Regions from separate parts of the Pseudoalteromonas maris genome, predicted to be linked through region 1. Evidence: riboswitches for the same ligand, from Rfam matches in the RefSeq annotation. Region 1 holds a riboswitch; the other holds the start of a gene.

Region 1 (5,282 bases):
ATCACAGTCAGTGAGTATGTTGCGTCATCACAGTTAAGATTTTGATTTGTAACGCTTACAGTATAAATCTGTTCCTCTCCGGCGTTCACAAAACCTTCAATACTTTGCACGTTAACAGCAGGTGCACCAAGTTCACACACTGGCGCAGGCTCTGCGATAGTGTACGTTGCACTGGCAGCACTTTGATAAAGCGCATCAGTTGCATTGTGAGCTTGGATGCTAAAATCATACACACCCGCATTCGTGTTGGTTGATGAAGTTACAGCAACACTCACTGACTGAGACTCGCCAGATAGCAGTGAAATTGTTTGCGTGTCGGCATTAAAGCCAACAGGCAGATTAGCTAATACGTCAAATGATGTTTGTTCACACACATCACTATTGTTGTTGGTAAGTACACCTTCATACACAACAGTTACACCTGCATCTACAACTCCACTGTTATTATTAACTAGCACCCAACTAGGAGCAGCCAACTCACATAGCGGCTGTGGCGCTTCAACCACATAAGAAAATACAGATTGAGCACTGTGTTGATTATCGTTATTGTTCACTACACTTACAGTAAGGTCATAAAAACCGTCAGTAGCTTGCACGTCAGAGATAACTGACAAACTCACTGTCGCACTTTGACCTGGTGCAAGGTTCACAAATTCAGAAGCAGCACTCCAGTTTGCTGGCACTGCTGTTGAGACCAAAAAGCTTGCTGCTTCGCACTCTAAGCTATCATTATTTGTTACAGTGGCATTCACGTTTACCTGTGTACCTGGTGCTACCCATGCGCTGGTAGTCGGTGCAATGCTCAAAGTAGGAGCAGAAGCAACACAGCTAGGTGCAGAGAAACTCACTGACACATTTGCGGCGTTTTCATCAGCCCATTGTGTGGTCACACTGATTCCCGCGGTGGCATCAACAAACGTTTGCCCTACCTCTAGCGCTGCATCATCATTGTCAAATAGCGAGCTGTAAGGAGTTAAATCCATCAAGATGCTACTATCAATATGCTCAGCCGCTGTGTTGTAGTGCATTAACACACCGTTGGTGACGGCTTTGCCTGCTAAGAAGCTGTCAAAGCCTTGAGCCTGACGATATTCAAGGTAGTACCAAAGAGGTTCTGATGTTGTGGCGTCTGTACCACGACGTACTTTTAAGCCTTTTGCTTGGCCTGCTTTCGCTGTGGCATACGACTCCAGTGTATATTGACCGTCGGCATCGATAGCAATAATGTCGCCTGATTGAGCACTGAGCCAACCCAAGCGCTCTTTATTCAAGACATTGAAATGGCCTTCTGATTTACCCATTACATCTAAGCTGTCGCCATAGTTTGATACCAAGCATTGTTCATCGTAGATGTCGAAGCCACAGTTAAGGCGTTTAGCATGTCTTAAACCTAAGTTATGACCCAACTCATGGCCGATAATTTTTAGATTAAGCTCACCATTGATCCATGACGTAGAAGGCGTGCCGCCAATCGTTCCTTGGCCTAACCAGCTACATGCACTATTTTTTGGCAACATGTATACGCGACGTTGGTACTGATTTAAATCAACACCATTATCAACCGCTGCTTGCACTGCATACTGTTCAATAATTGAAAAATCACATGTCGTATTCAAAGCTAAGGTGAAATAACCAAATACATCACCTGTAAGCCAAGTTTGTCCGTACGACGCTTCTTGGTAATAATCGTTAACACGGCCAAATACCATGTCATGTACTTCTTGAGTAGTCCAAGGCTGCAGTGAAGGGTTATCTTGGAAATTGAGTGCTAGTACCACCACTTTTTGCTCACCTGTGGTACCGCTCAACACTGATGCACTGCTTGAGCTGCTTGTTGCTGAGCTCTCACCAACTGCGAGCACTTCTAGCGCATTGCTATCTTGCTCAAGCAGTAATCGAGAGGTGTGGCCTTGAGTGAATTGCCAACCTGAAGCACGCAGTGTCTGGCCAGAGCGCAACTGCTGGGCACGAGCTGACTCAGGTAGAAACAATTCTGTATGCTGTGATGCAGACTTTAAAAAATAGCGTAAGCGGTCGTTTTCTGACTCATAGGCGTCTTGATATACAAGTTCTAGAGTCCCTGTGATAGATGCTTTTTTTGCCATTGCATCGCCAGAAACAGCGCGTAGTTGATTACGCTTTGCTTGTGGCAAAATAGTGCGCAACACAGCGCTAGGATCGCGCTCAAGCAATTCAAACTGGTTAGCATATCGTTGCTGCGCCAATTTCACTAATTGCGCTTTAGCATCATGTTGTTCGTGTGCAGCATTGAGAGCCGCCGCCATAGATGCCAACTCGAGTGTTTGCAGTTTCACATTGTTGCTTTCAGACTCTGCCGCGTTCACTGGCGTTGCCTGTACTTGCATCGTGGTAAAAGCCAAACCAAGCGTAAGCGCGAAAAGAGCGCAAGCTTTACCAGCTGATGAAGTGGTGTTCGTAGACGTTTCAGTGCGAAGAATAGATCTCACAACTAGAACCTCTCAAAGTTTTCAATAACTTCGAAAGCTCCCAGTTATACTGAGCTCTAAAACGCATTCCTTCGGTAACCCAGCCACCCTCTTTTAAAGTAGGGCCTGTGGCTTTGCGTCCATCAATTACTTGATGTTTGCCGTTTTCGAGAGTGCTTTCGAATGTGGGTAGCGGCACAACTATGCTGTGACGCTCATTGGAGTGTAGCAATATGTACAAAAAAACATCAAGTATAAAATTGGTGTTTTTTTGTACAAATCTTTAAGTCTCAGAAAAAACAAAGATTAAAAAACAAATTATTTTTTCCATGCTCCGCCAAATCTGTCGAAGCCGACAAAGGATGGAGGTTTAAATGAGTTCGATGTTCTATGAAATGAACGTTTTCATAAAAGACTATCGATAAAAGTGATAGTGATCACCTTTGTCACATCCGCTCATTGTCAACCTTATGGCCATCTTAACTCCAATGACGGATGCTGTGCCCGATTGATACACTTAATCACTAATGTTTGCGACTGAGGATATCAACAATTTCACGTGTGTTGTTAATCACACGAATGATGGTGTCATCAACCTGAATACCGATAATTCCGTCATCTGAGATTGGCTGAATAATACGGCCTCGGTCATAAATATCGCGACTTAAAATATCACCACGGCGCAGTTTCTTTTGCCAGCCTGGAGGAAGTTCACCGCCATTTGCGACTTTCTTCTGAAGGCCCGGCGGAAGCGATTTATGTTTTTCTTTGTGGTCTTTTGCCTGAGCTAGGCCTGACACCAAGCTAAGTGCCAAAATGGTAAGTGGGATATAACGCGTCATGTTGTTTACCTTCGAATAATAATTAATTTCAGCCTAACAGGAAAAACTGAACAAGTAATGAAATTGTGTGCTTTGTACCTAAACAGCTGTGATTTTGTGCCACTAATCAATCACTCACAACAGTGATCTTAGGGTCATTCGCTGCCCGTATGTGAAGTATGGCAAATAGTTAGTGGCACTAATGGCACACAGAAAACAAAACCTTCCATCGAAAATATGCCCCATTTGTGAGCGCCCTTTCACTTGGCGTAAAAAATGGCAGCGCAACTGGGATGAAGTAAAGTACTGCTCAAAAAGATGTGCTGGTGCACATCACAAACACCGCGGCACTTAGAAGCAACTGCGCACTAACGCACAGTGAGCGGTTTTATCCATTGCTATTGTCATCCCATCTGCCGCTAAAAACAGCCGCCCTGTGTATCGTTGCTGCGCCACATCCTGAATTTTATCCATACACACTTGTCCACCATAGCGAGCGCTAAAATGCGTCAACAATAAGTATGGCACCCGCTTTTTTTGAGCGTATTCACTGATTCGCTCTACGTCACTGTGGCCCGTGTGAAAGCCGACTTTACGCAAATCTGCCGCTAAAAACGTGGCTTCGTGAACGAGAAGATGCACTCCTTCGATGATGGAGTCGAGACATTTGGGCGCCTCATTATCGCCACAAATCACCATGACTCTGGGCTGCCATGCTAAAAACGTGTAGTCATCACTGCGTAAATCACGCCCCTCAAAAGTCACATTCTCACCGCGTTGCAAGCGGTTATAGTGGGGACCACTGCCTACACCATCAGCGCTGAGCTTTTCAATATTAAGTTTGCGCTGAATGCGCGTTTCAGTGAACTTAAACGCATAACTGGGCACGCGATGTTTTAGTGCGCATGTTTGGACTTTTAGCCAAGAAAATGCGTTGCTGCTATACGATTCAATGGGCATAAACGTGAGTTCAAATGGCAACGCTAGGTCAGTCATTTGCATTACACTGTCGATAAATTCCAACACCTCTTTAGGTGCTATCAAGAACAATGGCTCTGTGCGACCAGATAAGCCAGCGCTGGCAATCAAGCCCGGCAATCCATAACAATGGTCACCATGCTTATGAGTAATAAATATCGCTTCGAGTTGATACAACGACAGCGCGCTCTTAAGAATTTGATGCTGTGTTCCTTCTCCGCAGTCCACTAGATACCATGGCTTTTGGTCTTCTCTAAATACGGCGTAAGCCGACACATTGCGATCGCGTGTTGGGGTGCCAGAACTGCTACCTAATACCTGAATTTGCAAACTTATTTTCCATTTAAGGCGTATACGTCTTTAATACTACGTGCAATGTTTCGTTATTAGCAACTCTCCAAGGAGCGACCGGTTATGAAAAATGATATAGACACGAAAACACTACTCAATGTGTATGAGCATATTCAAAAACACGGAGAACAAACAGACAAAGGCAAACTCTTTGAGGGCTTGTATGCGTACTCAGATACCGATGGCTACACCGTTTATCTCGAAGGCAGTGGTGTGATTTTGCGTTTTGGTTTTCACAATACTTATCATCTCGACTACCAGCACGAAAAAAACAAAGAGGACTTCATGAAGAAACTTGAGAGTATCGCGCATTTGCAATGATCTTAAGTAACGCCGCTGCACGTATCAAAGACCAATACTTAAAACAGGAGTTCGACACACGTGCATCGTTCGCGCAGGCACAGGCCCACACCTGCTCACCTTCAACAGTACATTGAAAAAGTCGTAGATGCGTTACGTAACGATCCCACCAAGCTGTCAATCATCAGGGCAAATCTGCAGCACTATAGACAACAACCCTTTTTAAAGCGTGGATTCCTCACTGCGATAGAGCGCTTTGACTGGGTTTTCGCGGCTCATCAAGACGTGGAACAGATATGCTCACAAATACTCAGCGATGACTATATTGGTAAACGGCTAAGGCGCTACCCATTGCTCTTCAAAGGAGTACTAGATGATTAATCTA
Region 2 (5,282 bases), on a different contig from region 1:
CAAGCTTGTTAGGGCGTGTTGATCTTTGCTGTTTATTTTTGCAGCAGTCACTAGGGTGCTATACCATGAAAAAAGCAGCCAATTGGCTGCTTTGGTCTTATAACATCAGGGGGCCAACAATGTGGTAATGCTATGGTGAATGTTAAGGTTCACCATAGGTAATCAGTTAGTGCACTTATTACCTCTACACGGTTTCTCGCCGTCACCACCGCCAGAGCTGTCGCTGGTTACTGTAACCTGCGCCCAGTTACTCCAAGGTGATGCGCCCACCGTATTAATGGCGCGAACGCGATAACGAAATACTCCAGTATCACTACTGTCTACATAGCTTGTTGTATTTTCACCAGTTTCAGTAATAAACGTGGTTGCACGCCATTGCCCGTTTTTATGCTGCTTTTCACGCTGGATCTCAAAGCCCGTTTCATTGTCACTGTTGTCACCCCAGTGCAACGATGCGCTGCCATTTTGTCCATCTGTTGCAACTAAAGATGAAGGCGTCGCAGGAGGCAGTGGTTCAGCAGGTGTCGTTGCACATAACGAGGCTGAAGGTAAGGTCATGTTGTTTGCTAAATCCTTCGCTTGCACTGTGAAACAATATTGCGTCTGAGCTGATAAGTTCGAAGCGCTAAACTGAGTACTGTTTTGCCAAGCGCTGTCAGTGCAATTTGTTGTGCCTTGAGTGCAAGAGAACAAGTAGCTCACCACAGCGCCATTATCGTCAATTGCAGTTGTGGCTTGCATCGTGATTTGGTCATGACTAATTGCATTTGGAGCGATTGCAAATGTCATCGGGTTTGGATCCGGTGCTGTTGTATCGGGTGCTGTGGGTGGCACATACCCTGATAGATAATAGTGCCCTTGGCTTGCATAGTTGCTCACGTACGGGCCTGATGCGCCGTAGACTTCAAGTGTATAAACCCCCTCAGCCAAGTCCAATGACAATGACGCGTTGGAGTCACTTTGTCCATCTGTTGCGGCAATCACATCGCCCTGTGCGTTATAAAGACGCAAGCCAATGTCTAAGTTGGCGCCGCGGCGAGACTCACGCGTAAAAGCATCCCATGCCGGGTTGGCGTTGAATTGCGCTGCCCCTGTGCCCGCACTGAATTGGAACCAGTCGCTGTCACCTTGTTGTATGGTGCCTTTGTTTGCCATTTGTGCGTTGCTTGGATCGGCTTCGCGGTTGGTCGCACTGAATTGGCCAAATTCATCCATAGTGAGTGTATTGGGGGACGTTTGTGTGCCTTCGGTGTCGCTAGATGCACCAAGTTTAGAGGTGATAATAGCGATATCATCTTGAAACTGGTTGGCATCGGGGTATTCACCAATACTCCATTGGGTAATATTTTTTCTATAAGAGTTGCCCATTATTGGCGCCCAACTATTCACATCTAGGTTTTCACCTAAGCCACTGAAATAGGAGGTTGTTGATGTGCCATCATGACTCAAACCAAGGTTATGGCCTAGCTCGTGAGAGCCAGCTTCAGCCATGGTGTTCGCAGCACCGGATGCAAGGCGGTTGTAATAGGCAAACGCAGGTTGATATTTGGTATAATCGCTACGTCCCCAGACATTCACATAAGCAACGCCTCCAGCCCCTTGCGAAGGCATCGCTATGCCATTGGCATCAGTGTCTTTGGTAAATAATACCCAACCCGTGTTAGGGCCAAAAGTCGCTGGTGCTTGTGTCGTCACATTTATATCAAACGCGGCAAAATCATCCGCCATACGCGTCCAAATCTCGTGGATACGAGCACGCTCTGAATCATTAAAAGATGCAGGGTCGCCATCTAAGTCATAGGGAAGGGTGGCATAGCTGGTGCCGCCGCCCCAGGCACGGCCACTCACCTCACCGCCGTCAAAATCTAGGTAGACGGTGTTTGCAGCCGCGGGTTTGCTGTGCAAATTGAACACATCAATTTCAGGTAAGGTTTGGGTGCTAGCTTGCACTGTTGCAGAGGGTGCTACGCTCAAACCCATCTCAACATAATAGATTTCGCCGTTGTCATCAGCTTCGATAAAGTCAGTATCAACAACTGGGATACCAAGGGAGCTGAGCTTGTTTAATACCTTCTGCTGAACGGGGGCAGGTAGCTTCGACAAACTTGTTTTCAGGCGGCTGTGTGGCAAATTTTCCACAGCTTGGTAGGGAATGTTTGCTTGGTTGCTGGCAGAGTTTGCCGCAGCGCTTGTGCTTAATGCAAAGCTGGTTGCCATCGCCAAAGTGCACAGTGCCAATGGTTTATTAGGTTTCATGTGTGATGCTCCAAATACAGATCCATAGTCATTTGGAACGCAAAGGTAGACCCAGCGACATTAATCCAAGCTGAGTGCTAGCAATCCCGCTGTCATAGAGTGTTCCCCCTTAGACCGGTGACTTTGCGTCCTACCCTTTCGGATAGTTTGCCAAATTAGCGTGTTGCTAAAACGTTACTCAAGCCTAGCAAGGGTCATTAAAAATTCCAACATGAATTATTTAAAATAGGAACATAGTGCTAGGGTGTGTTGACTTTTGCTGTTTGTTTTTGCAGCAGTCATTGAGGGTTATTGGTAATAAGTTCGTTGCAACCGCTTTTGTTTCTTGTAACCTTTAAGGGTACGGTATATGTTTAAATAACGAGCAGTGAACTTTCACCGTTCACTACAGGACTCTCAACATTTCATAATAATTCAAATACCGCATTAATTGAGTGTCTTGCATGTGTTGCGCAGTCAGCGGCTCAATACACGCTCACCATTTCAATGATGTTGATACTGCGCAGCAGCGATGAAATGGCGAACATGGATAGACGTTAAATGAGGTACTCAACGATGAGCAATATACGAATAGCTGTTGCGGATGATCATCCGCTTATTGTGTTTGCCATAGAGCAGACGTTAATGCGCACCTGGCAGAATTTAGAGATTGAGTCAGCCCACTGTTACCACCAATTATTTCGCCTCATAGAGCAGCATAAGTCGCAATTAGCACTGCTGATCCTTGATTTGTCTATGCCAGGAAGTGAAGGCGTTCAGGGTTTGGAGTATATCTGTACAAATTACCCCGATATACCCGTTGTGGTGATAAGTGGCCATGACGATTTTGAGAGTTGTACGAAATGTTTAAATGCTGGTGCTCAGGAGTTTATTTCGAAAACGGAAGTGGCCGATGTCATTACTAATGTTGTAGCGCGCTACCTTGGAAAAGACAACGCTAAACGAGCAAATCAAAGTAATAAAACATCAGCTGATGATACTCTTCAGTCCCTGACTCCAAGTCAGCAAAAAGTACTACTGCTCATCGCGAAGGGTTTGCGTAATAAAGCCATAGCTCGCGAGTTGGGCATATCAGAAAAAACCGTTCGCGTTCATGCCAGTCGAATCTTTAAACAATTGGGTGTTGAAAATCGCACAGAAGCCGCGATGAAACTAAAGCGCACCCCTGAAGTAATTTAGTCCACTCGGCGAAAGTTTGTATAGGGTAATGCAAATGATGTACATCAACAAAGTACCCGTAATAGGTAATTTGTTCAATATATTAATATAAAATAAAGGCTTACACTCAAATTATGCAGCCAGTAAGGATGATGTGTCATGAAGTGTTGCAGTGTGGCCCTTACAACTGTTTGACAAGAGAAGCCATGACTCTGAAGTGAGCTTGAGAGTGTGGCAAACATTACAGCAAGTAAGTTGAATTAAGAATAGGGAGGACGTAATGGTCCATTCAAATCTCAAAATGCTCTCGGCTATTGTTTTAGCCAGCGCATTGTCAACAGGATGTACGTTAGTTGGTGAACATAAATATACAGGTGGTGGCACCATGGCTTCTGCCGGTGGTGACAAAAATGCTGTATTTACATTTAATGTCGAAAATTGTGATGGCGAAGATGTGAAGGGGCGAGTTAATTATATCGACCATTCAGCTATTGATTTCGAAAATATTGGTGGTGTGAGTCTCAATGCACAAGTTGATAACTTCGGTTACTGCACCATAGATATTGATGGCTTTTTAAATAATGAGCCTTTGTGTAATTGCGAGAACCAATACGAAGCGCAATTTTCTTATTCGTCCAAGAATCCCAGCGCTCAAGGTGATGGGACAGGTTTTGTTTGTTTTTTTGATACAGGTGAAGGAAAAGGGAACTTTCATGGCGCAATTACCGCGTTTTATATAAACGATGGTCCTTACGCGGGATATATCAACTACGGCACGGTGAACGGCAACATTCAACAGCATTCATGCCCAGCGTCAGACGAATAAGGAGCTCACTCATGTTTAATAAAGCTATTCTTCCAGTTCTTGTGGCCAGTGCATTCTCTGCTAATGCTGAGCTGGTACAAGATGCGACTATGGTTGACGGTAAAGCCGCACGCGTTATTTTCGAATATCATAATGGTGGTAAAGAAGCGTTAATCGCAGCAATTGAAGCGGCAGGTGGCGAGGTAAAGCGCCTGCTTGATCATGATAACTCACTCGCTGCTGTGATTGATGTTGACGCATATAGTCAACTAAAGAACCTAAAGACAATTAAGTCCACTGAAATAGACCCCAAGCGCAGCCACATCCCCACGAATATGACTCAAGTTGGCTTTACTGACTTTGTACCCTATGGCGTAAGCATGGTTCAGGCTGATCAACTCAATTATATGGGGGGCATAAAGGTGTGTGTGGTTGATACAGGATATGATCTCGGTCACCCTGAATTACCACAATCGACCGTTACTGGCGATGATGAAGGTGCAGGCCCTTGGTATCAAGATGGGCATGGCCATGGGACGCATGTCGCAGGTACAATTGCTGCGTTAGATGGAAACGGTGGATTGACTGGAGTGCTCGGTTCGGGAATGCCTGAGTTACATATCGTGCGTGTGTTTAACAGTGCGGGTGGTTTTGTTTATGCATCTGACCTTGCTGGAGCGGTACATGACTGTGCGGATGCGGGCTCAAAGGTGATTAATATGAGTCTTGGCGGCGCTTTTTCTACCAAGGTTGAAGAGCGTGCATTTGCTCGTATTCAAAGGGCTGGCGTGTTGTCGGTTGCCGCTGCAGGTAATGATGGCAATGCCACATTTAGCTATCCAGCATCGTATGACTCAGTTGTATCTGTAGCTGCTATTGACTCGAATATGGACCATGCTAGTTTCTCGCAACGTACATCACAAGTTGAATTGGCTGGGCCAGGTGTTAACGTAATATCAACCTATCCAGGTGGATATTACGCAAATGCGTCAGGCACCTCTATGGCCAGTCCGCATGTTGCAGGGGTAGCCGCATTGGTATGGAGTCATTTCCCAGAGTGCAA

The links. A riboswitch is a leader RNA that binds a small molecule or an ion and turns the genes downstream of it on or off. The one in region 1 is predicted to bind cyclic di-GMP.
Region 2: linked by a shared signal. The riboswitch ahead of AAEU32_RS14775 (M12 family metallo-peptidase) and the one ahead of AAEU32_RS13735 (Ig-like domain-containing protein) in region 1 are both predicted to bind cyclic di-GMP.

What each region holds. Positions count from the first base shown of each region.
Region 1 covers NZ_JBMMUF010000011.1:14,783-20,064, forward strand. Annotated here, with positions in the region: gene AAEU32_RS13735 (Ig-like domain-containing protein) at 1-2,468, opposite strand, end outside; cyclic di-GMP riboswitch class I at 2,539-2,620, opposite strand; gene AAEU32_RS13740 (hypothetical protein) at 2,972-3,289, opposite strand; gene AAEU32_RS13745 (DUF2256 domain-containing protein) at 3,471-3,623, shown strand; gene AAEU32_RS13750 (MBL fold metallo-hydrolase) at 3,620-4,576, opposite strand; gene AAEU32_RS13755 (DUF3081 family protein) at 4,661-4,918, shown strand; gene AAEU32_RS13760 (hypothetical protein) at 4,979-5,278, shown strand; gene AAEU32_RS13765 (FAD-binding domain-containing protein) at 5,271-5,282, shown strand, end outside.
Region 2 covers NZ_JBMMUF010000013.1:42,771-48,052, reverse strand. Annotated here, with positions in the region: gene AAEU32_RS14780 (oxygen-binding di-iron domain-containing protein) at 1-12, shown strand, start outside; gene AAEU32_RS14775 (M12 family metallo-peptidase) at 163-2,256, opposite strand; cyclic di-GMP riboswitch class I at 2,333-2,418, opposite strand; gene AAEU32_RS14770 (response regulator) at 2,812-3,435, shown strand; gene AAEU32_RS14765 (hypothetical protein) at 3,695-4,240, shown strand; gene AAEU32_RS14760 (S8 family peptidase) at 4,252-5,282, shown strand, end outside.